DNA from 2 places in the Paenibacillus hebaui genome. Region 2 is predicted to be linked to the other one. Evidence: riboswitches for the same ligand, from Rfam matches in the RefSeq annotation. Region 2 holds a riboswitch; the other holds the start of a gene.
The links. Region 2 has a riboswitch for ZMP and ZTP ahead of ACR32F_RS29580 (TIGR01440 family protein). Riboswitches for the same ligand answer to the same signal wherever they lie in the genome.

Region 1 (15,400 bases), 2.8 Mb from region 2:
CTGAAATCCTACAAGGATTGGAAGGCGAGACTTAAGTACGTGCAATCAGAACTGTCCTATATTCCTGAATTGACGCGTACGCTGCAAATGGTTGCGGCTCATAGCGGACAAGAACTTGTACCGATTGCCGGAATGGACAAAAACATAGTTCGATTACCGATTAGATGAGTATCTAAATGAAAAGCGATATAATTAAAACCTCATTAAGTAGCATTATGCAGGACAGTTTTCGTATTTCGATTAGATGAAGATCTGAGTAGAAGTATTATGTCTCTTTTGAGTGACTGAAACGCTGAATGCTGTTTTATGGTCAAAGAAACCAGCTTCAATGATCGGAAGTACTTCAATTTAAACTGTGATCTCATTTGAATTAGATAAAACAAACTCGTCAAAGCACTTTAGAAAAGAAATGAAGAGGATGGTGGATGTGTCTTTTGGCTCAAGGGATGAAAACATATACCGAGATCGTACTTAGTGCTGATCCTGTATCGCCCTTTCGATAAGCGCAGTCCGACGGCCCTACTTTTGCAGCTTGAATAGCGGTGTTCCGTACCACAAGTAACGGTGAATGGTTGATATGGTTACGTTCCAACAGATTGAATATATTGTAGATTCGTTTGCATCTCGAGAGAGGTGCTTTTTTTCGTTTAAGGTACCTTACGATCTCTTCACCAAGAATGGCTGAATCAAAAACGTGCCATGTCGAGAAAAGACTTTGCGATCATTATATTAATAAGTCGTACAAACTTCGTATGGTCGTCATCCTGCGCTATTTTCACGACTATGCTCTGAAATCGCAGACATGCTGCAGATCACCGTTGGCATAGTAAATCCAGGCATCATCTGGTAATGAAACAACTCCGGAAACGTTTCGAAAGGCCGGGAGGAGACGTGTATGTCCATTGACAAGGAATTGCGTGAAGAGCTTCGTCAGACGGCAGATTCAATGAACTGCCCACCGAAATTGTATGGACGTGTCAGGTAGTCCTATCTACATAATGATAATGAAAAGAGAGGTAGATCTCCCATGAAAAAACGCATGAAATCATTACCGAAAAATAGCCATAAAAGCAGGTGGAGGGAACCGCCAAAGTTTTTTACTATACCGTGAGTCGTTCAACTAATTTAACTGCTATTTCTTCGCATGAAAGATCTTCATTACTAATTGCCCGAAGTAATAACTTTCTTCCCATCTCCACTAAAGGTATTTCAATTGTAGTAATATTCATAATTTTAGCTATTGGTTGATTGTCAAACCCTATAACTGCCAGTTCATCCGGTATTGAAATTCCCTTTTCCTTACTACATGTAACAAACCCTGCAGCTACTTGGTCGTTTGAAACCACGCGTGTATATTACGAAGATGCCCCTGAATTTGGCAATGTTCGGTGGAAACCGGGCAGAGTCGTTTCTCGCGGAGCATCCGGGTGAAACGTATGTCATTGGCGGGCATTCTCTAGGGGGTGTGTTTGCCTCAAGATATGCCGCAGCACACACAGATCAGATCAAAGGGTTTTTTTACCTTGCATCCTATGCGGATGATGGCGGGAGACTGGACGGAACAAACTTGTCTGCACTGCAACTTACGGGAAGTAATGATGGTGTTCTGAACTGGGAAGCGTGGGAAAAAGTCAAAACCAATCTTCCGAAAAACACGACATTCGGTTGTTCAGGCACTGAAAGAATGGATGAAATCAGTACAAAAATAAAAAAAGGACCGTAAGTGTTCATCTTCCATCGATGAATGCTTTCGGTCCTTTTATGTTTATCCTGTACCTTTATGCCCTGGCAGCATCTTTATAAAAATATCTAATTAACGACGGTATCGGTTTTTGCCTCTCTTTGTTAACGTCTTCGGAAGGCTCCGCCGCGTGCCAGAGCGAAGAAGATGAGCAGGGCAATAATCGAGCCAACGATGGCTGGAATAATATGAAATCCGCCAATCACCGGCCCCCTTGGTCCCAGCAATTCCGTTCCTAACCAGGAACCGATAAAACCCGCAATAATGTTCCCAAGTACACCGCCCGGTACGTCCCGCCCAACCAAGTTGCCGCTTAACCAGCCAATAAGTCCACCAACAATGAGTACCCAGAGCAGATCCATGGATTGTTCTCCTTTCTTCGGGTTTATTACAAGTTATGTTGGGCTCAGTGGAATATACCTCATCTTCCAGTTGGTGGAGGAATCTAAAGTGTCTGTGCTAAGATGAGGGTAAATTATGATTCAAGCTGGGGAACAAGGCTAGAAGGGGTGCACATTGAAGAAAATACTTGTCATTGACGATGAAGTCGCAATCAGAGATTTAATTGAGCTCGTACTGAGAAGAGAAAACTACGTCGTTCAAACGGCTGAAAACGGTAAAATAGCCCTGCAGCTGCTGGATGCTTTTCAACCGGACCTGGTGGTGCTTGACTTGATGCTGCCTGACTGCTCCGGATATGACCTGTGCAAGGAAATCACCGGGAAACGTGCCGTTCCTGTGATCATGCTCTCTGCCAAAAATGAGGTAATCGACAAGGTGTTGGGACTAGAGCTAGGGGCGGAAGATTACATGACCAAACCCTTTGACAATCGTGAATTGCTCGCTCGGATCAAGGTGATTCTGAGAAGAAACGAGAGCAAGGAGGAATCAAGTGAAGAAACAGAAGTGAAATCTACACGCATCATTCATGAAGAGCTGACATTTGATCTGGAAAGCCGAAGGGTGCTGAAAAACGGTGTACCCGTGTCTTTAACGGCCAAAGAGTTTAAAATTCTGGAAACGTTACTCAAAAGGCCAGACAAAATCTTTACCCGGGATGAGCTGCTGCAGATCGGATGGGGATATGACTTTATGGGAGACAGTCGCAGTGTGGATATGACCATTATGCGATTACGGAAGAAGCTGGAGGATAACGCGGACGAACCGAAGTATGTCAGGACGATCTATGGATTTGGCTATCAACTTGGAGGTGGCGAGGCCTGAAGTATGCAACCCGGTTACTGCTGAATTATTTATTTTTCTCCGTGCTGTCCTTTGGCATCATCATTTTTGCGGTGAATAAAGCCATCGATTACTACAGCTTCATTACCATTGAAAAACAGATGATGGAGAAGGCGGATCTGTCCGAGTTGTCCTTCCGTGAGGTGTTGGCACAGCATAGATCATCGACAGGAGAGCCACAGACAAAAGAAATCGTCAGACTTACTCTGGAGAAGCTGAAAGCTTCAGGCAAGGAAGTACGTATCTATGATAGCTCCAAGCAGTTGCTGGGCTTGGCTGTGGATGGCATCATCATTAATGATGGCAAACCTCTTATTTTTGAAAAGAATATTGAGAAAGCCCTGAGCGGCAGTTATGCCTACACCGTAACGGAAGATCATCTGCTTTATTTTGCCACTCCCATTCAGGATCAATACTACCAAAACGCTTATGTGTATGAGTTCGTGGAGGACATTTCCTACTTTTATGCGATTATGAATCAAATCCGTTATATCCTGTTTGCGGGTGCAGGCGGATTTATTGTACTGATTACGTTATCCAGTCTGTGGATTGCCCGCAACACAACCAAGCCGATTAAGCTGTTGCTTGGCGCTGCGCAAAGTTTCTCTAGACAGGAGTTTCGGAGAGTTCATCTAAACCGGAAGGATGAGCTGGGCATGCTGGCAGATGGGCTGGACTCCATGGGGCGGCAGCTTCATGATTACATTCAGTACCAGAAACAATTTGTCTCCAACGTATCTCACGAGTTAAAAACACCCTTGGCAGCAATTCGTGGTTTCTCTCAATACTTGTATGAAGGGGAGAACGAGAACAAGGAGCTGCAAAAAATCTATGCTCATCTGCTGCAGGAATCGGATCGGCTGACGCGCTTGATTAATGAACTGTTGTTGCTATCCCGATTCGACAAGGCTGGTTCTAACGAACTGGAAGTCGAGAAGACGGAAATGAACAAACTGATTCAGCAAGTCGCAACGAGTATGGGTGCCAAGGCCAAAGATAAAGGAATCGAGATTATGTTCAGGGAGGCGGAAGCGGAACTGGAGGATAAGCTTCTGACGAGAGTCCACGCCAACGTGAATCCAATGCTGATGTCCCATGCGATCGCCAACCTTGTGGACAATGCCATCAAATATTCAGGCAGTCCATCGCTAATCGAATTGAAGTTGGAACATACGCCAAGCGAGGTAGTTATACGGATACGTGATCAAGGTATCGGTATCGCGGGTGATGAGCTGGAGAGAGTGCAGGAACGCTTTTACCGGGCGAAAAATGCAAGCACAGCGAACGGTTCAGGTCTTGGACTTTCTATTTGCAAAGAGATTGTAGAGCGGTTTAATGGATATATCGACATGGAAAGTCAAATCGGGGAAGGAACGACCGTTACGATTGTGTTACCCCGTGCGTAAACACGCGCGTAAATAGTGAACGTTACAAGATTGATACAATTCTGTTATGAGACTAACAAATGCTTTTTTTATAATCACTTCATAAGAAGAAATCACACATTTATGGAGGGATCATGATGAAATTGATAAACAAAGCTACAGCTGTTATCCTGCTGAGTATTTTACTAACGATGGCACTGACGGGCTGTCAGTCCAATGGTGCCAAGTCGCCAGAAGCGGCGCAGAACTCGGCTGAAAAAAACACGTCGAACGAACAGGCCAAAGGCGAAGGAGCATCAAATTCTACTGCGTCTGCTTCAGAAAATTCGGAAGGACAGAGTGCTGAAGCTATTAAGGAAGGTTCGATGGAGAAGGAAGGCAATGTGGTGCTGAAGGAGCTTGCTTTTGTCTATAATGAGCACACCATTGCGATTTCGGATACAGCGAATGAAGATCAGATGGAACAGATGCTGGGCAAACCGGATAACCTGAAATCTCATACGTACAGTGCCGACGATGGAACAAACATGGATACGTTAATCGGTTTTACAGAAAAGGTTTATACGTATCCTGGTCTGGAGATTAAAACAATCAGTATACCGGAGGGGAAACAAGACTCCATCTTTCATATCGAAATTACAGATCCTAAGTACGCGACAGTGCGAAACATTAAAGCAGGAGATAGCCTGGATACACTCAAAAACGCCTACCCTGAGGGGAAACTGCTTGGTGATGGAGCCCCTAATGAGGAGGATGACTTCCGTTACGAGCCATCCAATTATGTGGATGTGATGTCGTTTCATATCAAGGATGCCAAGGTGGAGAGCATTCAGATCTACAGCCTTCTGGACTAATATTTAGTGATCGATGTTGGTAAGCCATTCATACGATTCACCTTTAATACCTGCCCGGGAGAGGGGCAGGTATTTTCTCGTTTATAGACTCGTTTATAGAATGGTATCGAGCTGACAGGTTTTCTCTTAAAAAAACTTAGACATGGTACAATTTTGCCATACACAACTTTTTTCCAAGTGATGAACATAAGTTTTACAACGAAAAGTCCTCCTTGTCAAGGACACTTGTCCTCAAACAATAAAAGTTCAAAAAAAAATAACTTTACATGTCGAGGGACAAGAACATAGTCCCATTGAAAGTCGCTATTTTAGCGGCTTTTTTGTTTTATCGGTACAAGTTCGTGTCCCAAGCCAAGGACAAGAACTTGTACCGATTACCGAAATGGACAAAAACATGTTCCTATTTCCGATTAGACATATATCCAATCATTATTTTTCCGTTAATTCATTAAACTAACGGGCAGGTTAACTCAATGCCATCTTGCGAATTACAGATGTAACTTTTATTGATTGATAGCGTTATTAATAACGAGGAACTTCTTATAGGTTTTAGAATAACTAATAAAAGAATACGAGGGATAAAGTATTGAAGAAAAAGGGACTTTTTTTTACTGTTTTATCATTAGCTTTAACAACAGCGACCGTAACTGCCTGTGATTCAACAAGTCCAACTCAAGAGAATATGTCTACTCCAAAGTCTGGTGTATTATCAAGCAAGTCCGAAAGTACAACCCTTACTAATTCTTTAAGCGAACAAGAGAACAAACCTTCGCACTATATTGCTTCTGGAGGCGCAACGGTACAGCAACCCTTTTCCGTAAATCCGGGATTTGTACATATAAAACTGCTAATGAAGAACAATAGTAGGCATGAAGTCAATGTTAGTTTAACGCACTTAGATACTAGTAAAGTGTATTTCGCTATAACGATTGCTGCCGGGGAATCTTTAGATTGGATAAATATTAAAGAAGGTTTCACACAAGGCATGAATACTGGAGGCTACTTGCTTCAATGGAGTGGTGGCGGTTATAGCGTTGATGGGGAAGTATGGGGATCAGCTGGTTCAGACCCGGACGATACTGCTCATCTATTTTATTGAACTAACGGCAGGTTAGTTCAATAAAATGGAGGAAAATAAATATGCTTTTCTTAATTGCAGAATCTTTGAATAGCTGTAAAAAGTGAAAGCAGATTGTCTAGAAATAAATGTTTCAAGATAGGAATTAAGCTCGATATCAAAAACAAAGGAAAGTGAAAGTATGTATAAATTTCATATATTTACAAAGAAAAAAGATGTCATGTATACTTAGTGTTAAATATCTGGTATGTGTGACTGGCGTAAACGTGGAGTGAACCACGAGGAAGCACATATTTTATATGCCGTACGCCTGGGCAAAGTGTTTGATCTTTTGATCAAACACTTTATTTATTATTCAGGGAATGAAAGGAATGGTGGCGGCAATGAAAATGGCGTTTGTGTTATTCGATGGAATGACAAGCATGGACTTAGCTGGATTTTATGAAGCAGTGACTTGGCTAGCGATTCTGAAAGCGAAGGAAAACGTATCATGGACATTCTGTGCAGTCAAGGATGAGATTACAGATGATCGGGGACTGAAAATGAAATCCGATGAAGTGTTACCTAATCTAGGTGATTTTGATCTAGTGTTTTTTCCCGGTGGATTATCAACTAGAACGCTTCGATTTGATGAGGATTTCATGCGCTGGGTCCGAACGGCAGAGAACGTACCGTATAAGATTTCTATTTGTACCGGGGCTTTGCTATTGGGCGCAGCAGGTTTCCTGAATGGAAAAAAGGCTACTACAAACTCATCAGCTTATGATTTATTGGCTCTTTATTGTGCAGAAGTAATTTCAGCGCGTGTAGTGCGTGATGGTAATACGGTAACTGGTGCGGGGGTTACGGCTTCCATTGACCTGGGACTTTACATGGTTGAAATGTTGACGAGTACGGAGATTGTTCTTCAAGTTCAGCAGAAACTGGAGTATCCATATTATGAAGCTGGTAACATAAAAGATGTCTACATGCATACTTTGCGGTAGGAGGACAAGAAGATGACTATTCGCCTTTTTCAAGCGCATGATCAGCCAGCGGTGCTGAAAATTTGGTTCTGGTTATAGAACAGAATATATTCGCTCACTTGCTGCTCAACCTCCGCTTTGTTTGCTGCCTCATTCAAGTATATTTTCTCGGTCTTTAAATGAGAGAAGAAAGACTCGGGTACAGGCATTGTCCAGGCAATTCCCACGCCTGGAGTGACTTCCTAGCATGCCGAGTTGTTTCAGTTTACGGTTGAATGGCTTAGAGGTGTATTGAAATCCTTGATCCGAGTGTAGGATTATGCTACTCGGATCCGTGTGCTGACAGAGTCTAACCAGCGTTTCATGAGAAAGAGAGGTCATTTCGTTCGGAAAGATGCCAAGCCACAATCTCGTTATTGTATAAATCCTGAATGACAGACAGGTACACAAACTGTTCTCCAGTGTGAATATAGGTGATGTCAGTAACCAGTTTAGTTCGTGGTAAAATCGCTTGAAACTGGCGCTCAAGCCGATTCGGATTCACGACAGAATCTTGTTTCCCGAAGAATCGACGCTTCTTTCGAATGACAGAACCGATCCCTAATTGCTTCATTAAACGATACACCTTTTTGTGGTTGACCTTAATGCCTTCCCTCCGTAAAGCTACCGTCATTCGAGAATAACCAAAGAGGGATGAATGCGATGGATGGCAAGCTGGTACGATTCCAATTCATGTTGTTTTTTTTCTACGTTCTTTTGCCGCTTGCAACCTTTTCTCCACTTGTAATAGCCTGACCGGGAAACCGCAGCTAACTTCAAGAGCCAAACAAGACGATGGAGTACTCGCAAGTCCTCTATGATCTGAAATCTAGCAACTTTACTCGTCACTACTTGTGTAGATTTGGAAACTGATTTTTTAAATATTCAATCTCCACTCGCAAGTATGCCTCTATATTGGAAAATTTCGTTCTGGGGCGTCCCCGTTTGGATGTGGCAGGTTCTAGGCTTATTCCACATTTCGTTTTTGCCGCCCATCTTGTACTTGAGATTTATTTTGAATATCCAAACGTTTCGCGACTTCACGTATACTCATATGTTCTTCGTTGACCAGCCGGGTCGCCTCCAATTTTAATCCCAAGGAGTACTGCCGGTAAGCTTGGCCTTTTTTAGCCATGAAAAAATCCCCTTAGTTAGGCAAGATCAAGTCCATCCTAACAGATGTCCTTTTTTTCTTGTCCACTAAAAGGGGATAATACCAGAATAGGTTGGCTTTTTTATATAAGACGGATTGTCAAACTAAGTGCGACAGTTCCTCTGTGAAAGATTCGTGAGCGGTTCTCCAACCCAAGCATTTTCGTGGTCTGTGATTCATTAGATCGAGTGAATGGGCGAGATCTTCATCCTCCACTTGAGCGAGATCGGTACCTTTAGGGAAAAACTCTCGAAGCAACCCGTTTGCATTCTCGTTGGAACCGCGTTGCCAAGACGAATACGGATCAGCAAAATAAACGTGCAGGTTGTGGGTCGTTTCCAGATTGGCATAGCATGCAAACTCCTTTCCTCGATCAGCCGTAGCTGTGAGGAAGGTCCCAGTAGGGTACTGTGATATAGCTACACCGAGCGCAATCTCCATCGACAAAGCGGTACGGTCGGGCATGAGAACAGCGGTATATAAGCGTGTTTTGCGTTCAATCAACGTCGCTACGCATCCTTTACTTTTCCCACGACCCGATACGACGGTATCCAGTTCCCAGTGTCCAAACGTTTCACGGGAACGAACCTCTTTGGGGCGATCTGAAATGGATTGACCAATAGCGAATTTACCGCGAGTTTCTGCGGGTTTCTGGCGCTTCCCCTTGTGTCGAAGAACCTGTAATACACCTCGAACCAAGCGCCCAGCGTAGATCCAGCGGTAGATGGTTTTGAAAGAGACTGCACGCCGGCCTTCGGTGCGGAAACGTTCAGTGATTTGTTCCGGAGACCACGTTGCCTCAAGTTTTTCCTCCAGTGAAGCAGCCAAGGCGTCTGACCATTTACCTGGAGAGACAGAAACCTTACGACGCTCCTCATAAGCGTTCTGAGCTTGTTCTGCCTGATAGGGATGCGATGCAACAACACGATCTAGCTCACGGCAAATCGTGGAAGGATGTCTACCCAGTTCCTTTGCAATGGCTCGTGAACTTTGGCCTTGCTTGTGGAGGATTTCTAGCTTGCTACGTTCGATTATGCTAAGATGTGAATAACTCATGGACTGATTCTCCTTGTGTGAATGCTGGTGTGGTAACTTTCATTCTACACGAATCAGGCTATGAGCCATTTTTTTATTTTCAGTAGGTGTCGCACTTCATATTACAATCCGTCATAAAAAAATATAAATTATAACGTTCTGAACAAACAAAGTTCAAAAGGGATGTAAAGTCAATCACTATTATCCCAGGCTTGAAGCGACACTTCATTATTTTAGTACTTGAGGTTGACAATAACGAAAACTCTTTGTATTATACCCATAGGGGTATGAGTATTAAGTTATCGACCCTAATGAGATTCTCGTTGTAAACTACAGTCCAAAAGGGAGAATTTAATATATCCTAAGAGATTGTCTTGTTTGCAACAAATTTTAAGGAGGGTGCTTTCATGGCCGAAATTAAAGTAGATCAGACACTCGATTGCATGGGGCTTTCATGTCCAATGCCAATCGTTAGAACAAAAAAAGCAATGGATCAACTTGATGCTGGTCAAGTTATTGAAGTGCAAGCCACAGACAAAGGATCTCTGGCAGACATTCAAGGATGGACCAAAAATACTGGACATCATTATCTCGGTACAGTAGAGGATGGCAATGTTCTCAAGCATTACGTCCGTAAGGCAAATTCTACTGAAATAAAGAAAGAGAAGAAGCATCCACAAGTCATATCCAATGAAGATTTGGAGGAAAAACTTGTTGAAAACGAAAAGATGATCTTACTGGATGTACGTGAACCTGCCGAATATGCGTTTAACCGAATTGCTGGAGCCCTTTCCATTCCACTAGGTGAACTCGAAAGTCGAATCCAGGGACTTAATCAGGATGCAGAAATTTATGTAATATGCCAAACAGGCAACCGCAGTGACCTTGCCTGTCAATTGCTTACTGAAAAAGGGTTTAAACAAGTCACGAATGTAGAACCCGGCATGACTAGTTGGACAGGTCCAAGCGAAAAATAATAAAACCAACAAAATAACGGAGGTATATCAATGAGTACAAAAGTAGCTATTATTGCAAGTAATGGTGGAATGTTCGATGCATATAAGGTGTTTAATATCGCAACTGCTTCTGCAGCGACTGAAGCAGAGGTTGCCATTTTCTTTACATTTGAAGGATTGAATCTGATTCATAAGCAAGCACATCACCAACTGCCGTTACCTGAAGGGGCTGAACATTTTGCTGAAGGGTTCAAGAATGCAAATGTTCCAACGATACCACAGCTTGTAGAAATGGCTCAGGAGTTAGGTGTTAAGATTATTGCTTGTCAGATGACTATGGACGTTATGAACTTGACAATAGAGGATTTTATTGAAGGCATTGAAGTAGGCGGAGCTGTCACTTTTCTGGATTTTGCGAAAGATGCCAATGTTACATTAACTTTTTAAATGAAAGGAGAAACGAAAATGGAATTAAAAGCGATGACGGCCAAAGAACTTACTCGAATCGTCTTGGCTAAAGAAGAAATCTTTATCCTTGATGTTCGTAATGAAACGGACTTTAACGATTGGAAAGTTGAAGGCGACAGTGTAGATATCATTAACATTCCTTATTTCGATCTCTTAGACGGTGTAGATGATGCGCTCAACAAGATTCCTGATGACAAAAAAATGCTTGTTGTCTGTGCTAAAGAGGGGTCTTCCAAATTTGTAGCAGAACAAATTATTGAAGCCGGCAGATCCAACGTGTATTACCTAGAAGGCGGTATGAAATCTTGGAGTGAGCATCTGGAGCCAGTGCAGATTGGAGAATTAAAGGACGGTGGCTCTTTGTATCAGTTCGTACGAATTGGTAAAGGGTGCTTGTCTTATATGGTTGTTTCAGGCGGTGAAGCCGCAGTTATTGACACTCTTCGCATGACCGAAGTGTTTGAACAGTTTGCCAAAGAGCAAGATGTACAGATTAAACACACACTGGACACACACCTGCATGCCGATCATATTTCCGGCGGACGTAAACTGGCCGAGCAAAGCGGAGCGACTTATTGGTTGCCGCCAAAAGATGCAACTGAAGTCACTTTCAATTACGAAAAACTTGAAGAGGGTCGTGATATCACAGTAGGTTCCACAACAATTCGGATTCAGCCGATTTACTCTCCTGGTCACACGATTGGAAGCACATCATTCATTGTGGATGATCAATATTTGTTAACCGGCGATATCCTTTTTGTTGAATCGATCGGTCGCCCTGATTTGGCGGGTCTCGCTGAAGACTGGGTGGGTGATCTTCATAATACGCTTTATAAGCGATTTACAGAACTATCTCAAGATCTGATCGTATTGCCTGCTCATTTCGGAAAAGTGACTGAGTTGGGTGAGGGTGGTCGAGTAATGGCCAAACTTTCTGACTTGTATCACAATAACCCTGGTCTTAACATTCGTGATGAGGATGTATTCCGGCGTACTGTGACTGAGAATCTTCCACCTCAGCCGAATGCGTACCAAGAAATCCGCCAGACGAACATGGGGAGAATAACACCACACGAAGATGAACAGCGTGAGATGGAAATCGGTCCGAATCGCTGTGCCGTGCATGACCACTAAAGGAGGAAAACTCAAGATGAAAACAGACTTGGTAGTAGATACGAAAGGGCTGTCATGCCCTATGCCAATCGTAAAAGCAAAAAAGGCGCTGGATGGTCTTGAATCCGGACAAATTATGGAAGTACTTTCAACGGACAAAGGCTCGGTTAATGACTTTCAAGCATGGGTAAAACAAACGAATCACAAATTGATTGCCCATGAAGAAGTGAACGGTATCTATACATTTCACGTCAAAAAGATTTAAATGAAAAAATGAAACAAAGCGAACACACTGCGGTGTGTTCGCTTATTTCAAACTTTCGTAAGCAACCCTCAAACAAAGAAAGGAGGGGAATTGTGGATATTTCGTTATTGGTCATCATGATCGTTCTCGGCTTAATCGGATCCTTCTTTTCAGGATTGCTTGGAATAGGTGGTGCTATCATAATGTATCCGTTACTGCTGTATGTACCACCTTTATTCGATGCAGCATCTTTCTCAGCACATGAGGTTTCTTCGATCAGTATGTTCCAAGTTTTTTTTGCGTCTCTTGCAGGTCTACTGGCGTTTCAGAAAAGAAGCAAGGGCAAAATGGGGCCTTCTGTCATTCATAAGGAACTGGTTGTTTACATGGGCATCAGCATTTTGACGGGAAGCCTGATCGGAGGATATATATCGGGGCTGCTTCAAGGAGATATCATTAACCTGATCTATGGCATCCTTGCCGTGTTAGCAGTTATTCTGATGCTGATACCTCGCAATGGCTCAGACGAAATTAAAGACAATCTTCAATTCAATAAAGTTATAGCGATAGTCTCGGCCTTTATAGTCGGGATTGTATCCGGGATCGTGGGTGCGGGTGGCGCTTTTATCCTGATTCCCATTATGCTCACTATCCTTAAGATTCCAACCCGTACGACCATCGCTTCCTCTCTTGCGATCGTCTTTATTTCAGCCATTGGCGGAGTTATTGGAAAACTCACCGGCGGTCATATTCCCTTTTGGCCTACTTTATTCATGGTGGTCGGAAGCCTGATCGGTGCCCCTTTCGGTTCCAAAATCAGTTCTAAAATCAATGTTAAAGTACTTCGTTATGGACTGGTCGTGCTTATTGCCCTGACAGCTGTAAAGGTTTGGGCATCTATCCTTTAAGAGCATATAGAAAAGAACTGTCTTACAGAGTGTACCTACTATACATTATCCTACAGGGGGATGTGTATAACGAGAAAGTAGTATTCCTTAGTGGCTGAAAAAAACATCAATCGTATGTTTAGCAGTAAATTGCTATAAAGCATTAGTAAGATTTTTTATTTCAATTGCTCTTTGCAACTGCCTATAATCACGAATTAACTATACTTTTTACTTTCTAGAAGCTCAATGCTCTGCGGAAGAATGAGGTCATCAAAACTCGGGCAGTTCAATAAGAATTATTTGGGGGCACGGACCGCAGGTAATTAAGCACGTGATAAGCCCAACGCTTTGTCTTTGTCTCAAATTGATTGAGGTGGCACAGGATTAGAGGTTGCCTGTACTATGACCGTGGCCCTGCTGGGAATGAAACAATTGGATAGATAAACTAATTTATTTAAAGGTGTACGCTAATATTTTTTGCTCTATAATATACCTATACAGGTATGTTATGAAGGAGTGTAGATTTTATATGGAGTATAACTATACAGACAGCTTGAAAACACGTTTGCGGAGAATTGAAGGCCAGGTTCGTGGTGTGCTTCGATTAATGGAGGAAGGTAAATCTTGTAAAGAGGTCGTTGCCCAGTTGTCTGCCGTTCGTAATGCCTCTGACAGAGCTATTGCGCAAATCGTTGCTGAGAATCTCCAAGAGTGCATTATGGCTGAACAGGAGGCTGGTAATAAGGATACAGGTAAATTGGTGAAGGAAGCCATAGATCTCCTTGTGAAAAGCCGTTAACTTCAATATCCTTTAACTAGTTCATCTAACAAAAACAACAGCTGCTGTGATTTTTGACAGCTGCTGTTGTTTTAGATGAAGAGAATCTGGTAGTTAAAAGGTACAATTCCCTTCACATGTCGAGTTTTGCAGCGAAATGATATGTTGACTTATTACAGATGATAAAATCAAAACAGTTTGATTATGTTTTCATTTCGAAAGCATAGGCTAAGATTTGAAAACAAGTACTAGAATCTTTATATCTATAGATCACTCTATTGCTATATAGACTTTATGATTTCCTACTGTGAATCGAGCTAAAAGTAATCTTTCAGCAGAGGGTTGTTAAAGGTCAAATGCGGCATCATGATACCTATAGGAGTATGGGTAATAAGCGAATGTACTAAGTCAGGTAGATTAGGCCAGTTTCGCGGTGTTCTGCGGCTGATGAAGTAAGGATATACCTAGCTAATAGGTCATCTCTCAATTGTCTTACTAGCTACAAAAACCTGAGGAATGAACAACACTCAGATAACGCAATACTAGTAACCTAAGTTAAAGAGCTATGGTGAGCTAGTTAAAATATAATTTCAAACAACAAGGAGAGGATAATTATGACATTTCGAGTCCCGAAAGGGGTTACACCGCAAGAAGTAGCTGAGCAACTAAAACAAGGAAAAGATCTCATCATGCTGGATGTCCGTGAAACTGCTGAATGGGCAGAAGGACATGTGAAAGGAGCTAAGCACATTCCGTTAGGACAATTAATGGAACAACTTCATGAATTAAATCCTGCTCAGGAGATCATCATTATGTGCCGAAGCGGAAATCGAAGCGGTCTTGCCTGTGAGCTTCTTCATGAGAAAGGATATAAAGTTGTGAATATGACAGGTGGCCTTAATGAGTGGTCAGATTTCGATCAATTAATTTGATCATAGGTTTCTAATGTTACTGAAAGGATGTCATAAATGACTCTTATTTTCATCTTAGCGGGTTTACTGATTATATGGTTGTTGGTTCAGTTGTGGCCAGTCCCCTCACTTACTTATGTGGACAGCAAAGAGTGGGATCCTTTAGATGATCGGTGGTCCAACGTAAAAATACTAGATGTTAGGGATTCAAGTGAATATTGGCTTAGTCATATTCCCGACTCGATAAATATATCCATTGGTCGTTTGCCAGTTGTATGGCATAAGGAACTTTCACCACATAACGAAGTGATTATTTTTTCACGAAACTGGCTCACGAGAAGAAAAGCAGCCAGAATTCTTGCACGCCGCGGATTTTATCAACTATATGCAGTCAAAGGTTGCTTTTTATCCGTGAATAGAAAGGGAGAATCCTGTGAACATAAATACTGTTATTAATATCGCAATCCTGCTTCTTGTTGTATGGTTGCTTTATACACGGCTTAAGCCGGTAAAAGGCCTGAAAAATTTAAGATCAGACGATTTCCGAAATG
Region 2 (15,400 bases):
TTGCGCAACCGTAGATTGTTTTTGACCGATAGCAACATAGATACATTTCATGCCGCTGCCTTTTTGGTTCAGGATCGCATCAATCGCTATGGATGTTTTACCTGTTTGACGGTCACCGATGATCAACTCACGTTGTCCACGGCCGATTGGAACCATTGCATCAATCGCTTTGATCCCTGTTTGCATTGGCTCATGAACCGATTTACGATCCATTACGCCTGGTGCTTTACCTTCAACCGGACGGAATTCCGTTGTAGCGATTGGCCCTTTGCCATCCACCGGAATACCGAGTGGGTTCACAACGCGTCCAATCAATGCTTCGCCAACAGGCACTTGCATAATTTGACCTGTACGTTTAACTTGGTCGCCTTCACGAATATCGTAATAAGGTCCCAGGATAACGACACCGACGTTGCTTTCTTCCACGTTCATGGCGAGTCCCATAACACCGCTTGGGAATTCAACCAACTCATTGGACATGACATTCTCAAGTCCGTATACACGAGCGATACCATCACCGACCTCAATAACCGTCCCGACTTCGACTACATCGATATCAGTCTTGTATTGTTCGATTTGGCTCTTTATTAATGTACTGATTTCTTCTGGCTTGATACTCAAGTGTCCTCACCCCAATCTACTGTACTCGTCTGTTAAAAGACTGCTCAAGACGTTCGAGCTTGCCAGCCAAGCTGCCGTCATAGATCGTATCGCCAATGGCGACTTTCAATCCGCCCAGCAGAGTCGGATCAACAATGTTCTCGATACGAATCTTTTTATTGACACGGCCACCGAATTCACGGGCTACCGCTTCTTTTTCTACATCATTCAATGCATAAGTTGAGTAAACGCGCGCATCAGCTATGCCGAGCGACTCGCCTTGGATCTTCCGATAATCATTCAGCAATTCTTCCAGCAATTCAACGCGTCCGCGCTCAATCAAGAGCAGGACGGTGCGAAGGACAGGCTCGGACACCTTGCCATCGAGGCTTGAGTGTAGGACGTTCTGCTTCGCTTCATCAGAGATGTTCGGAGATACGATAAACTTTTCGATATCAGCATCCCCGGTCAATGCACTAACAACCGCACGCAGTTCCTGTTCAACCTCAAGTACCTGCTGTTGCTGAAGAGCAACTTCGAACAATGCTTTCGCATAACGCTTGGCAACTATCGTATCGCGGCTCATTGTCGGCCTCCTACCTCATTGAGGTATTGGTTCACAAGTTCCTCTTGTGCAGGACCGTTCTCAACTTCTTTTTTAATCAATTTGGAAGCGATTTGTACGGAAGCAGTACCCAGTTCGCTGCGAAGCGCTGCAACTGCTTTGTTCTTTTCACTCTGGATCTCACGTACAGCATCGTCTTTGAGACGATTAGCTTCTGCTTTCGCATCTGCCAGGATGGATTCAGCCTGTTTTCCACCTGTTTGTTTGGACTGTTCAATGATGTCGTAAGCATCTTTGCGCGCTTGCTCCAGTGCTTGTTTTTGTTCCTCCACATAGGCAATGGCCTGATCCCGAGTCTGTGCAGCCTCATTCATCTGCATCATCACGAGTTCACGACGTTTTTCCATAATGGAGAACAAAGGACCGAAGGCGTAACGGCTAAGCAGCCAATATAAAATTAAAAATGCAACCATCGCAAGAATCGTATTTTCCCATATGAAACTCAATCTGTTCACTCCTTCCTGGAGGTATCCTTGAAACCATCATCCGCGTGTGCGGACATTACCTAAAAAGAAGGCGCGGATGGCTATGGCCTTCCCCGCCAAACCTGTATCAATTTAATTAAGCCATACCGTAGAACATGAACGCGAGTACCACACCGATGATCGGCAATACTTCGATCAGACCTACACCGATAAACATTGTTGTTTGAAGAGTGGATTTTGCTTCCGGTTGACGGGCAATACCTTCCACCGTTTTGCTGATTACCATACCGTTACCAATACCTGCGCCAAACGCGCCCAGTCCTGCAACAATTGCTGCTGCGATTAATGCCATTGCTCCCATTTGTATATCCTCCTTAAAATTATAAATCGAATTTTTATTGTTCAGCCTAGTGAAGAAATCTTCGTAGGACTTGAAACTTAATGTTCATCATGCGTCTCGATGCTCTGTGAAATGTACACCATCATCAAGATTACAAATACAAATGCCTGGATTGCACCGATAAAGATACTAAAGCCCTGCCAAGCTACGAGCAACGGAATCGCTGCAATGGCGCCAAACACTTTGAACGTGGTCAGCTTCAGGATCGTTGTAATCAATACCTCGCCCGCGAAAATATTCGCGAACAAACGCATTCCGTGTGTCAGCAGCTTGGATGCCGTCTCAATCAGGTTGATCGGCAAGAACAAGGCAAACGGTTTAAAATAGTGCTGGAGATATCCTCTTGTGTTGCGGAACAATCCGAGTCCATGAGATACCAGGAATGCTACCAGTGCCAGTCCCATTGTAACAGACAAGTCGGCTGTTGGTGATTTCCACCACGCTAGTTCAACGTGCGGATGTGCTTCAGGGTCCTTGGCATGCGCTTTTTCAAATGCCTCCACCGCTGTAACGATCGGCTGACCGAACACCTGCGCATGTTCTGCGCTATCCACTGCGGTTACCGCCTGAAATGGAAGACCCAACATGTTACCTACAAAAATGAACATAATCATCGAAAGAGCGAGAGAAATAAAATGTTTCCCTTTCTTCATGTCCATCGTGCTGGAAATCAGATTGCGGACGAATTCTACTGCCCACTCCATAAAATTTTGCAGCTTGCCGGGATTTTCAACGGATAATCTCCGTGTTGCCAGTACAGCAAAGATAAAAACAAGTGCACCTGTTACAACCAGCATCAACAGAACCGATAGATCCAGTCGAAATCCGCCAAGCATAATAATTGGAGCTTCATGCATATTTTTCTCACCCCTTTCTCGACTTGAAAGCTGCAGCACCTAACATCATTCTGCTCTGCGGGAATAGATGATCCCTATAATCAGTAAGGAAAATTGTGCAATAACCAGCCCGCCTGCAACCGCATATGTATTGAAGTATTGCGGATAGCGCATCGATATGAATATACCGAGCACAGCAAGTGCTGCTCTTGTCAAAAATCCCAGGTTCACACGCTTCAAGTTACCTTCTGCCGCGTCATCAGACATTTTCCTTACTTTGAAGCCCAGGTAAAATGCATTGATCCAGCTAATTCCTGTACCCAGGGCTAGTCCCAAAGCAATTGTCTCCACACGTGGCATAAAGGCCGCTGCGAGAAAACAAACCATAAGAAAGTACATGATGAAAACAGTCATCGATCTGCGGTATCTGGTTAGTTCACTCATCACTTTCCCCCATGACTTTTTTCGCGATAAAGTAGATGCTTACGCCGCCTGCCGCCAAGAAAAAGAGAACGCTTACGGCGATCCATATTCCGTTACCCCCAATGGTCTTGTCCAACCAGGAGCCAGCGTAATATCCGGCAACAGCGAGAATGGCAATCTCGATCCCAAATGCTGTCACGAGTCCCATCGCTTTCCACACGTTATCGTCATGGTTACGGGATGAATTTGGTTTGTTCGAATCGGCCATTTTCCACGCCACCCTTGCAATCCCAGTTAATTTTACTGAATGATGAGAGCCTTTGTCAATTGAATGATTTTAGCGTTTTAAAGGGGGAAACGACGGGAGTATAGACCATTAGAGCCCATAAACCCGCGTAAACCGTACAGTTTAACTGTATGCTTGCCCTTTATAAATCCGTCAGAAAAAATGAATTATTTTTTGAATTTTCTGTGAAATGATTCCGGACGTTCACTATTCACACCAAAATGGTGCAAAATCGCATTGACAATCCTCTCTGAAGCATGTCCATCTCCGTAAGGATTGGCAGCTTGACTCATGCTTGCATACAGTGTTTCGTCTGTAAGCAGAGCTCTGGTCCGCTCATACACACGTTCCTCTTCGGTACCCACCAGCTCCAATGTTCCAGCCTCGATTCCCTCTGGACGCTCTGTTGTATCCCGCAGAACGAGAACAGGCACACCAAACGAAGGCGCTTCTTCTTGCAAACCGCCTGAATCAGTCAGAATCAAGTGAGTGTGCGGGTAGAAGTTATGCAAATCCACTACGTCTAGTGGATCAATTAGTTTAATCCGGGGATGATCCCCCAAAATCGCGTGAGCCGGCTCCTTCACAGCAGGACTTGGATGCACCGGGTACACGATGGCAATATCCTCAAACTCGTCGGCAATCCGTTTGACGGCCTGGAAAATGTTACGGTGAGGCTCGCCTTGGGATTCACGGCGGTGGGCTGTCATCAGCACAAGACGTTTGCCCTGTGCCCATTCAAGTACCGGATGTGTGTAATCCTGCCGTACTGTATATTGAAACACATCTGTTACCGTGTTGCCTGTGACATACGTACTAGACTCTGATTTATTTTCTTTGGCAAGGTTCGAAGAAGACCAGTCGGTAGGTGCAAAATGCAAATCAGCGAGTACACCGGTCAACTGACGGTTCATCTCTTCCGGATACGGAGACAGCTTGTTCCACGTCCGAAGCCCTGCTTCCACATGCCCTACCTGAATCTGCTGTAGGAACGCAGCATAGCTGGCTACAAACGTTGTCAGTGTGTCACCGTGAACCAGCACGATATCCGGTTTTGCTTCACGCAGAACCGGCTCCAGACCTTCCAGCACACGTATTGTAATTTCATTCAACGTCTGGCGTTCTTTCATGACATCCAGATCATAATCGGGATGGATATTAAATACTTCAAGAACCTGATCCAGCATTTGACGGTGCTGCGCAGTAACGCAGACGATGGATTCAATCGATTCGGGATGTTTCTGCAATTCCAAAATAAGCGGAGCCATCTTGATGGCTTCCGGGCGTACCCCGAATATCGTCATAACTTTAATTTTGTTGGACATTCAAGCAAAGCCCCTTTTCTATAAGTTCCGAACCTCTTACAAGCATGCAATATGCTTATTTAGTGCCGTATAGACGGTCTCCTGCATCTCCCAGCCCTGGCACGATATAACCGTGATCATCAAGACGGTCGTCCAATGCAGCCACGTAGATATCCACATCTGGATGCGCTTCCTGTACTGCCTTCACGCCTTCCGGTGCTGCAACAAGGTTCATCATTTTAATCTGGGTACAGCCGCGTTTTTTCAACACGTCAATGGCAGCAATGGCAGAACCGCCAGTTGCCAGCATGGGGTCGATGACAATCAACTGACGCTCTGTAACGTCCGTAGGCAGCTTTGTATAGTATTCAACAGGTTGCAGTGTTTCCGGGTCACGGAACAGACCTACATGTCCAACTTTGGCTGCTGGCAGCAATTTCACAACGCCATCCAGCATTCCGAGTCCTGCACGCAAAATCGGCACCAGTCCGAGCATACGTCCGGAAATGACTTTGCCTTGTGTTGCAGCTACAGGTGTCTGTACATCGATAGACTCCAGCTCAACATCTCTTGTAATCTCATAAGCCATCAACGTTGCTACTTCATCCACCAATTCACGAAAATCTTTCGTATTCGTACGCATGTCGCGTATAAACGTCAGTTTGTGTTGAATCAAAGGGTGATCACATATTACTAATTTTCCCATCTAATTTGTCCCTCCGGTAAGTTCTTCATGTTCAGCATTTCCAAATATGCCTAATCATCATTCATAGGCCCGATAAATCCTGTATATTATATCATCACCTACAACGAATTACACCATCAAAGGGCACCCAATCATTACAGAAAAACGAATCCTACAAAAAAAGGACCGGAAAATGAGTCATCCGGTCCTTTTTGCTCATGCTGTTATGTCGTTGAGAACATGAAAATGATGAATACAATGGCACTCCGCCAACAGAATGATCCTTCGATCGCTGTTATCCCCGGATTTTTTTGAACCACCTTAATAAGGGTAAAATCCGGGGATAAAGGCGAACGCTTCGCTTCTGTGGTCTCATTCTGTCTGCTTCGTTTTTTTGTATCCCATTTTAAGAACACTCAAATACAAACAGCATGAGCAATCTTTTTTAGTATTTAAGGTCGGTGTAGAGCGGGAATTGATCAGTCAGTGCAGTCACTTCTGCACGGGCTTCATCCAGCTTCGCCGTATCTTTTGGATTTTTCAGCGTTTTGGCAATGATCTTACCAATGGCTACCATCGCTTCTTCGTTCATACCACGGGAAGTGGCAGCAGGCGTACCAATTCGGATACCACTCGTTACAAACGGGCTGGTAGGGTCGAATGGAATTGCATTTTTGTTCACGGTAATGCCGATAGAATCGAGTACATGCTCGGCTTCCTTACCTGTAATGTTCACGCTGCGTGTGTCGATCAGCATCAAGTGGTTGTCTGTACCGCCGGATACAATGTTCAATCCTTCAGCAACCAGTGTTTCAGCCAGAACCTGTGCATTTTTCACCACATTTTGTGCATATGTTTTGAACGAAGGTTGCAAAGCTTCACCGAACGCTACTGCTTTGGAAGCAATAACGTGCATCAGAGGTCCACCTTGGGAACCTGGGAATACGGCTTTATCAATAGCTGCTGCCCATGCTTTGCGGCACAGAATCATACCACCACGAGGTCCACGCAGCGTTTTGTGTGTTGTTGTTGTTACGAAGTGAGCATGCGGAACCGGGCTAGGATGTAAACCAGCAGCAACCAATCCTGCGATGTGAGCCATGTCCACCATGAACAAAGCGCCTACATCATTAGCGATGGAAGCAAGCTTTTCAAAATCAATGGTACGCGGATATGCACTTGCACCTGCAACGATCATACGAGGACGGTGCTTAAAAGCCGCTTTGCGAACTTCATCATAATCAATCAGGAACGTATCTTCCTGTACACCATATGCCACGAAATTGTACAGCAAGCCGGATGCATTCACCGGACTCCCGTGTGTAAGGTGTCCACCATGCGCAAGGTTCATACCCAGTACGGTATCACCAGGTTTCAGTGCCGCAAGATATACCGCCATATTGGCTTGTGCGCCGGAGTGAGGTTGAACATTCACATGCTCTGCTCCAAACAGTTCCTTCGCACGATCGCGTGCGATATCTTCAACAATATCAACATGCTCACAACCACCATAGTAACGTTTGCCTGGATATCCTTCAGCGTACTTATTGGTGAGTACAGATCCCATTGCCTCAATAACTGCTTCACTTACGATGTTCTCAGATGCGATCAGCTCAATGTTGTTCTGTTGACGTTTCAATTCAAGATTCATCGCTTCCAGTACTGCCGGGTCATTCTTGCGCAATTGTTCCATGATTAAATTCCTCCCAGTTTATAAGTGAAGTTATAAAGCGAATAAAAGAGATTACACCCTAAACTCCGAGTTCAGCACCATCTTCCGAACGCTGTTATCCACGGATTTTTTTCTAATACCCTTAATAATGGGGAATCCGATGATAAAGGCGAAGCCCCTATGCTTTCTTTCAGAAAGCTTTTGGCTTTGCTTCTTCAGATTGGTGTTGCACTCTCCGTTTTTGTGTAAAAAATTAGTTGCGCTTTATATAGGTTGAATAAAAATTACTCACAAAATGTCGAATCTGGTTGTTGTTCATCATTACGATACACCGCGCGTTCGCCGCCAATTAACTTCGGACGAGTCAACGCCGTGGTCACACGGGCATCCCCAATGTAGCGGAGCGCTGTACGAAATGGTACAGCTACATGCCGAAGGTGCATGCCAATCATCGTCTCCCCAATATCCAGACCCGCATGGGCCTGCACATGTTCAGCCAGGCATGGATCGGTCAGCGAAAGATACGCTGCGGATGCCATTGAACCACCTGCCTTGGGCACGGGTACTGCGCCAACCTCAGTCAAACCAAGACGTGTAAGCACAGAACGCTCCATGACCAGCGCACGGTTCAGATGCTCACAGCATTGGAATACAGTCTCAAAACCAAACTCCTGCTGCACCTCGCGTATACCCGCAAGAAGCTGCTGCGCCACTTCAATTGCACCACTCGTACCAATCCGTTGGCCTGCGACTTCACTTGTACTTGTACCGATCACAACGATCTGTCCAGGCCCAAGCTGTCCAGCAAGCGCCAGTTCACGCAGAACGGATGCGGTCTGTTCATGCAATCCGGGTTGTTCCGAATCTAACTCTATAGTCACCCTATCGCCTCCCGATAAAATCATGCCCGGCTTTCTCTTGGCTGTCTTCGTATTCTTGCACGGCATTTCAGGTACTATTATAGCGAATAATCAGATGAAAGACGAAAAAAAGAGCAGTCTGCGGGTAACGCAGAATTGCTCTTTTGCCCAGGCGACCGGCCGTTTGTTCCGGTGCTCCATCGTGGTTATGCCCACTTCGTCGCCAGTTACACCGGATCCCTGTTTTCCCTTTCATCATAAAACAACCTGCGTTTAAAATCAACGGGTAATTTACAGCGCGCGTCTTCTTTTTTATACCATTTCACTTTTACCCTGGAGCGCTCTCTATTATTCTAGCTTGTCCAAGAGGCGGTCGAGTGCTGTACGAATCTCTGCAGCGGCGATATTATAGTCATCACGGCTGCCTCCAAACGGATCGGAGATATCAAAACTGGGGATGCGTTGCCGGATTTCAATCGCCCGCTCACGTTCCGATGCCAGGATTTCCTGACCAAGAGCACGTTTCATTTCCATCGTAGCGAACAGGCTGTCCAGTTCCTGAAGATCATTCAATACCTGCTCGTCATTTTCAACATACTCTTTCAGTGTATAGGTCTTGTGGACAGAATCAGGAAAAACCTGCATAACATGCTGTTTATGACTCTGTGTCAACGTAAGGATCAGATCCGCCCAGCCCACTAAATTCGCGCTAAGCATCGTCGAATGCGGCGGTCCCTCAACGTTATGATCTCTCAGAACGTCCTCCGCATGACGGGAAATCGGCATACCCGTCGTTGCTGCTACTCCTGCGGAACGAACGTGCACCTGAATGCCGCGTTCAGACGCCAATTTACGTAATAGCCCCTCCGCCATGGGGCTGCGGCAAGTATTCCCTGTACATACAAATAAAATATGTTTCATTGTGGTAGCCTCCCCATTTTGCAAATGTTTGTCGAAATAACTGAAATAGCACAAGGCTGGAATAGTTCGAATCGTATTTTAAAATATAAACAAAAGTCCAAAGGCAAGCAAGATCGCTCCGCCTATTGCTTCACCATAATCACCCATATTCTGGCTCACGCGCCGTCCTAACAACAGACCCATAACGGACATTGCACCTCCAAACACCCCGAACGCCAGCACAGTTAGTACCAGATTACTACTGAACATCCCAAGAGAAACGCCAACGGAGAACGAATCCACACTGACACTGAGTGAGTACAGAATCACACCGAGCAGAGAACGATGATCCACCATTTTGGTGTCTCCCTCACGGAAAGCGTTCAAAATCATATGGGCACCCAGCAGAACAAGCAACCCACCTGCCGCATACGTGGTAATATCACCAAGCAGGGAACTGACGTATTTCCCCGTATACATGCCGATAAGCGGCATGATGATGTGGAACAGAGCCGTTACAACACTGATCCGCAATACGTCTCGCAGACGAATGCCCTTCATGCCGATCCCAATTCCGAGTGAGAAAGCATCTAGGCCAAGAGCGACGGCCATAATCAAAATGGTTACCAACTGCCCTACATGGGCAGACACATCCCACATCCCCATACCCCCAAGTCACGTAAAGGTTCTTGTACACGATATGCGGACAAGGACCTAAACATGACCGGGGGAATAACTTTCAGAACTGGATAATCTACATCCCTAATAACCAATTCAAACTCATTTATTTGTGCTACAGCAACTGCTTACTCAACCCATTTAATAGCCAGTTCTTCCCTAGGTTCCTCAAAATCTTCAAAATCTTTGACCTTTTTAATAGGGTCTTGTAGTGTCGACTTCGCAGCCAAATCATTAAAATGCTCAAAAGCAGCATGATAAGCGTTCATATTCTCGAATGAATCATCCAACCTGTCACTCATCCAATAAAAATCGTTTAAACTTATAGCATTTGTCTTCTTTGCGATTTCCCAAGAGTCATACGTGGACAAACCCAGCGATTCAAGTATTTGATTCGCTCCTTGACGTTCCTTCGGGAAAACACGATCACTTAGCCAGAGTTTAATGTCTGCTTGGCTTGGCTGTTTATCCTTGTCAATATAGAGCTCTCCCGACCTAGAGTGAATGAGTTTATAAAGTCCAAAAGGGTACCCCGCATCCCCTAATTTTCCTGCCTCAACTGTTGGCGTATATTTTTTCCCATCCAATGAAAATTCTCCAATAACAACATTTTTATATCTGAGAAAATAACCGTTGGACATGTTTATACCTCCTAGCGACAAACTGCTTAATAAATTCTGCTCTGTTCACTGACATCAAGGGAGCATATTTATCGATTATAGCAACAACCTCTTCTGTCGAAATTCTGAGATTAATTCCCTGAAGGCTATCTTTATCCACTAAATCCAAAGCCCCACTCAGATTGGTAAAAGGCTTACCTATTGAAAATCCTAAAATTTCTTGGTCATCGTTAACGATATCAGAGTTACTAAACTCAGAACAAAATGCAAGACCATGATCAAACAACGGTGCAAAAGAAAATTTCTCTGCTTTTCTATCCACTATGAATCCAAAATTTTTCTTATGTCGATCTGTGTTATGAATAATGTAATCAAATACAATCATCTGATCTATATTTTTCTTCCCACCATCTAAGCCTTCTGTCGTTAGTTCATTATATAACTCTTTCCCCTTTTTTCCTGTAATCACATCACAGCTAGCAAATTCCTGATGTGGGAGCTTGAAGGACTGACTAACACTCACCAGAACTTTGTGATGATCTGCAAGAAGTCTTTCAAAAGAATTCCCTTGATATTGTCCCTTTGGTCTTTCGGATAATTGCTCAATCTCTTCTTCCGGGAGAAACAAGTGTAAATCCACAATCCAAAGTTTATAATGAACCACATTAAAACCTAATAACTCACCTATCTCACACGCTATCTTTTCTGACATAGGTTGATCTATGGAGAAGAAGGCACCTCTGCTATATCCAGACTTTACGTACAGAAGCCCTGATTTATCATGATGTATATTAAACTTTCTTAGTACGCCTAGAGAAGAAGGTGTTGAAGCTTGTATTTGTGTTGTCCTAGACTGCGGTATAGAAACATCAGCAATATGAAAATCACCTAAGAGGTATTCGCCATATTTCTTTATACCCGAACTCACTATAGAATTCAAAAGAATCCCCCCTCCTCTTGGGTTATAAACGTGTTAAAAAAGCCCTTTCCAGACCCTGATAAACGAAAGACAGCTACACTTCATAGAATGATGAGCGACCCTTGGGAGGCAGGGTTATCGGTCACTGACCTGTATGAGTCGGTGACCTGCCGCCTTGAGCAGCCGATTCATGACGGCTGCTCCCAGCCCTTCGCGTGAGCAGGCTTCAGCCACAATATATGTGGCGCCTTGCTCATCGCAGCTGCGCAGCGCGGCGTATAGCCGGCGCGCTGCTTCTTCCAGCTCGCTGGCTTCGCCCAGCGAGAACACGGCATCGGCGCGGTACTGCTCCGCGTGCTCGGCGAACGCCAGCACAGCGGTGCGCTCTCCGCGCTGCGCCGCCTCCTCGAGGGCGGCGCTGATCCAGGCCGCCACCGCTGCGGGCGGCCCCTCTACCACGCACAGCGCACCTGTGGGCGCGTAGTGCGTGTACTTCATGCCCGGCGAGCGCGGCGCCGGGCTACCCACGCCATCGGACCCTTCGGCGAGCAACGCCGGGTCCGTGGCGACACGGGCGGCAACGGCGGACAGCTGTTCCGCCGTAATGCCGCCAGGGCGCAGGATGGTGACGGTACCGTCGTCACCGACCTGCACAACCGTGGACTCGACGCCCACCCCGGTGGGGCCGCCGTCCACGATGCCGCCGATGCGGCCAGCCAGATCCTCACGCACATGTGCCGCGAGTGTCGGGCTTGGCCGCCCGGAACGGTTGGCGCTCGGCGCAGCTACAGGGCATTCCGCCGCCGCAATCAACTGCAAGGCCACCGGATGGTCCGGCATGCGCACGGCCACCGTATCCAAACCGGCGGTAACACGCAGGGATACCGCCCCCGGCCTAACCGGCAGAACCAGCGTTAGCGGCCCCGGCCAGAAGGCCGTCATCAGCGCCTCCGCTGTGGCATTCACTTCCGTGACCAGTGAATCCAGCTGGTCCCGATGCGCAATATGCACAATCAGTGGATTGTCCGAAGGACGCCCTTTGGCTACGAATACAGCTTCTACCGCTGCTGTACTGCGGGCATCTGCTCCAAGACCGTATACCGTCTCGGTGGGGAATGCTACGGTCTGACCTTGACGAATGCAGGCTGCCGCAGCCTGCAAGTCAGCGAGCGCCTGCTGGCAGGCGCTCCCTTTTGCCACATCATCCATGTTCTCATTAGCTACCAGTACATTGACATCCCACATATGCGTAACCAGTTGCCCTGTACTCCCATCCATCCCCATGCCTTTCATGGAAGACTGATGCAAATGTTTATTTTCTCTATTCATATATCCATCATTCCTAAACTTCAATAGGGTAGTTAGTGCAAATATCGCTGCCGCGATACCTTATTTCGCTTTTATCATCTCATTCTTATAATTATAACATATCTAATCTGCCCGAGGCTGTGGTTCGTTTCTCCCCAAAGGCTAATGTAACGGAATCTCAACCAAAATTCATCCAAAGACAAAAGGGCACTCCCCTAATCGAAGTCCCCAGACATAATGAACTATAGCAGTATGTTATGCAAACAATCCGGTCACCCAGTCCCACAATTTTACCGCCATATCCCACAGGAAGAAACGCGCCTCCGGGGTTGCATCCTGCACCAATGCCTCTGCATCTCCTGGCTCCGCATCAACTGCTGCCGATGCTGTTACAGGCTTCGCCAGTGCATCCCCTGTACCGGCATCAATGAAGCACAATGGAGGAAACAGCACACACCACCAGTTTTGACCTTCACCTTTTCCCAGTGTTATCCGCACTGCTTCATAATCTCCAGCGGGATATACGGTACCTCCATATAGTTTGGTAGGAAACGGCACAACGCCGAGTTCTACCTGATACGAATAGTTTAATCCACGGCTGGCAAGCTCTTCTCCCACACGATCCTCAATTTCAGACAAATGCTCGCGGATCACACTGCGCGCTTCGTCCAGACTTTGTGGATTCTTAAGTTCGGTTACCCATTGATCCATCTGAGCAACGACCGCGTCGCGAATCTCGCGTTTCACCAGCTGATCTCCTGCTCCATCCGAATTGGCCAGAATACGCAAACGAATGGATTGTTCCGGAATCGCTGTAGCAGCCACAGCCGCATCGGTTTTCTGACCTTCCCACATCATAATAATCATCATAAGACATACTATAATAAGTCCAATTTGTTTCACGATTCGTCTGTTCATTCCATTCTCCCCCTCGGCTTCCCTGATCATGTTTCTGTAACTCTCTCATGTCTATCAGTATGCCCGGTAGAGACGGAAGTAAACCTAGTACACTCCATAAATCTAGCAAAACGTTTCTATCATTTTATTTTTTTGCCCGCCCACACAATAAAAAAAGCCAATCCTCTCCTCATCCAAGGGAAGATCAGCATGCAAACCATTAACAGTCCATCCAAGTTAATATGCCTACTCAAAGTTTAAGAACATCATCGATTATACCGTTGTCTTTTCCTTTTTGACCCAATTCAATACACGTTCCTGTAAGCTCGGCCGCTGTTGTTCTCCAAGCAGAAGTTCGTCCTCATCTTCCTCACCATACAATTTGATGCTCATGACCAACCCGACACAGGTCATATTAATAAGCAACGAGGTACCTCCATAGCTGATAAACGGCAGCGTAATCCCCGTAAGTGGCATCAGCCCGAGGAAAGCCCCTATATTTTCAAACACTTGATATAACAGCATGCCAATAATTCCTACAATTACGATAGGCCCTGCCCGATCTCTGCATTGCAAAGCGATTAGTACCATACGATGGATGAGAATAAAGTACAATAAGAGCAGCACAGACGCACCTACAAATCCAAACTCCTCGGCAATGACCACAAAGATGGAATCCGAATAAGTATACGGTACACGCCCGGATTGAACGGATGTGCCCTGCATGTAGCCTTTACCGGTTATTCCGCCCGAGCCTATCGCGAGACCCGCATTTTTTGTATGCCAGGAAGCTTTTGACGTTGCTTTATCTGGGACAAGCCAGGGATCAATCCGCTCGGCCCAATGCTCACGGTTCGCCTTTTTCAGAAAGGTAAAGATCTCATCGTGGTATGACGTATAAGCTTTGACACAACCAAAAAAGGATACCCCCACAATGACAAGCGCAATAAGTGCGTGCGACCACTTGATATTTCCAATCCATAACACAGCGACCAGAATTACAATGTATCCGAGGGCATTCCCGAGGTCATTCTGAGCCATTACGAGCGCAAAAGGAACAAACGTCCATAAGCCGATGGGCACAATATCCTTCCAGAAGCGAAGCGTAGACTTATTTCTTTTGACCAATATATGCGCCAGAAACAGAATCAAGATCATTTTGAACAACTCTGCCGGTTGAAAAGAAAGATATTCGTTAATCTTGATCCAGCCATTCGCATTATTGATAGTGCCACCAACAAAGTTGACGAGGATCAGCAGGATGATCCCAATCCCGTAAATATAAAACGCATATCGGATATATAGTTTATAATTGACCAACCCAACACCAATGACAGCTACGAATCCAATCACATAAAACAATAACGTTTTGATATGATGATTGCCCATTCTCGGATCGAACTGAATGCCACTATACACCGTAAACACACTCATGACCATAAGCAGCAACAACACAAACAGAATAACCCCGTCCATCTTCTTCAGCATTCTCAGCATGTTCCCATATCCCCCAGAGGCGTAAATAACCCGATAGTTATTTCCAGCAGTCTTCAATATTACCATTACCATTGTATAGAATCAAAAGACAAAATGGAATTCTTGTCCTTGTACCCCTTAAAATATAATACTCGACAAGAAAACAGGATTTTAAGGATCAGATCATGAGTATCCATTCGGTATAAAAAAACGAAAAACCCTGGAATTCACAGGTCATTCTTGCTCTGATCTGTGAATTCCAGGGTTACATTATATCAATCACCTTATATATGATCTTGGCAGTGCCTTGATCTTTCGTTCCAACAAACTATTGCTCTTGCTGTGTGGATTTACGTCTGAACAGCTTCATGAACAGTTCCGTAATGCTCGGTTGTTCCCCGGAACCAAGGATGTCCTCGTTCTCTTCCGTATGAACCTTGATGCTCATCACAAGCCCCATACTAATCATATTGAGCACTAGTGAGG

Region 1: it holds a riboswitch for ZMP and ZTP, as region 2 does, so the genes downstream of both, ACR32F_RS16705 (DJ-1/PfpI family protein) here and ACR32F_RS29580 (TIGR01440 family protein) in region 2, are expected to answer to the same signal.

The regions. Positions count from the first base shown of each region.
Region 1 is NZ_CP196836.1:3,810,141-3,825,540, forward strand. Features, by position in the region: gene ACR32F_RS16665 (hypothetical protein) at 1-168, shown strand, start outside; gene ACR32F_RS16670 (substrate-binding domain-containing protein) at 1,101-1,346, opposite strand; gene ACR32F_RS16675 (alpha/beta hydrolase) at 1,382-1,723, shown strand; gene ACR32F_RS16680 (GlsB/YeaQ/YmgE family stress response membrane protein) at 1,846-2,103, opposite strand; gene ACR32F_RS16685 (response regulator transcription factor) at 2,258-2,965, shown strand; gene ACR32F_RS16690 (sensor histidine kinase) at 3,037-4,389, shown strand; gene ACR32F_RS16695 (hypothetical protein) at 4,503-5,222, shown strand; gene ACR32F_RS16700 (pilus assembly protein) at 5,809-6,321, shown strand; ZMP/ZTP riboswitch at 6,542-6,623, shown strand; gene ACR32F_RS16705 (DJ-1/PfpI family protein) at 6,672-7,286, shown strand; gene ACR32F_RS16710 (IS3 family transposase) at 7,328-7,492, opposite strand; gene ACR32F_RS16715 (hypothetical protein) at 7,627-7,878, opposite strand; gene ACR32F_RS16720 (hypothetical protein) at 8,272-8,439, opposite strand; gene ACR32F_RS16725 (IS30 family transposase) at 8,557-9,513, opposite strand; gene ACR32F_RS16730 (sulfurtransferase TusA family protein) at 9,900-10,469, shown strand; gene ACR32F_RS16735 (DsrE/DsrF/DrsH-like family protein) at 10,500-10,895, shown strand; gene ACR32F_RS16740 (MBL fold metallo-hydrolase) at 10,914-12,050, shown strand; gene ACR32F_RS16745 (sulfurtransferase TusA family protein) at 12,067-12,294, shown strand; gene ACR32F_RS16750 (sulfite exporter TauE/SafE family protein) at 12,303-13,181, shown strand; gene ACR32F_RS16755 (metal-sensitive transcriptional regulator) at 13,690-13,959, shown strand; gene ACR32F_RS16760 (rhodanese-like domain-containing protein) at 14,553-14,870, shown strand; gene ACR32F_RS16765 (rhodanese-like domain-containing protein) at 14,907-15,305, shown strand; gene ACR32F_RS16770 (rhodanese-like domain-containing protein) at 15,283-15,400, shown strand, end outside.
Region 2 is NZ_CP196836.1:6,561,425-6,576,824, forward strand. Features, by position in the region: gene atpA (F0F1 ATP synthase subunit alpha) at 1-621, opposite strand, end outside; gene ACR32F_RS29535 (F0F1 ATP synthase subunit delta) at 638-1,186, opposite strand; gene atpF (F0F1 ATP synthase subunit B) at 1,183-1,671, opposite strand; gene atpE (F0F1 ATP synthase subunit C) at 1,787-2,011, opposite strand; gene atpB (F0F1 ATP synthase subunit A) at 2,089-2,907, opposite strand; gene ACR32F_RS29555 (ATP synthase subunit I) at 2,953-3,330, opposite strand; gene ACR32F_RS29560 (AtpZ/AtpI family protein) at 3,323-3,577, opposite strand; gene wecB (non-hydrolyzing UDP-N-acetylglucosamine 2-epimerase) at 3,763-4,920, opposite strand; gene upp (uracil phosphoribosyltransferase) at 4,976-5,605, opposite strand; gene glyA (serine hydroxymethyltransferase) at 6,030-7,277, opposite strand; gene ACR32F_RS29580 (TIGR01440 family protein) at 7,541-8,137, opposite strand; ZMP/ZTP riboswitch at 8,276-8,357, opposite strand; gene ACR32F_RS29585 (low molecular weight protein arginine phosphatase) at 8,465-9,037, opposite strand; gene ACR32F_RS29590 (manganese efflux pump MntP) at 9,116-9,676, opposite strand; gene ACR32F_RS29595 (hypothetical protein) at 9,823-10,335, opposite strand; gene ACR32F_RS29600 (HipA domain-containing protein) at 10,307-11,254, opposite strand; gene ACR32F_RS29605 (L-threonylcarbamoyladenylate synthase) at 11,369-12,526, opposite strand; gene spoIIR (stage II sporulation protein R) at 12,797-13,459, opposite strand; gene ACR32F_RS29615 (FtsW/RodA/SpoVE family cell cycle protein) at 13,712-14,935, opposite strand; gene ACR32F_RS29620 (FtsW/RodA/SpoVE family cell cycle protein) at 15,243-15,400, opposite strand, start outside.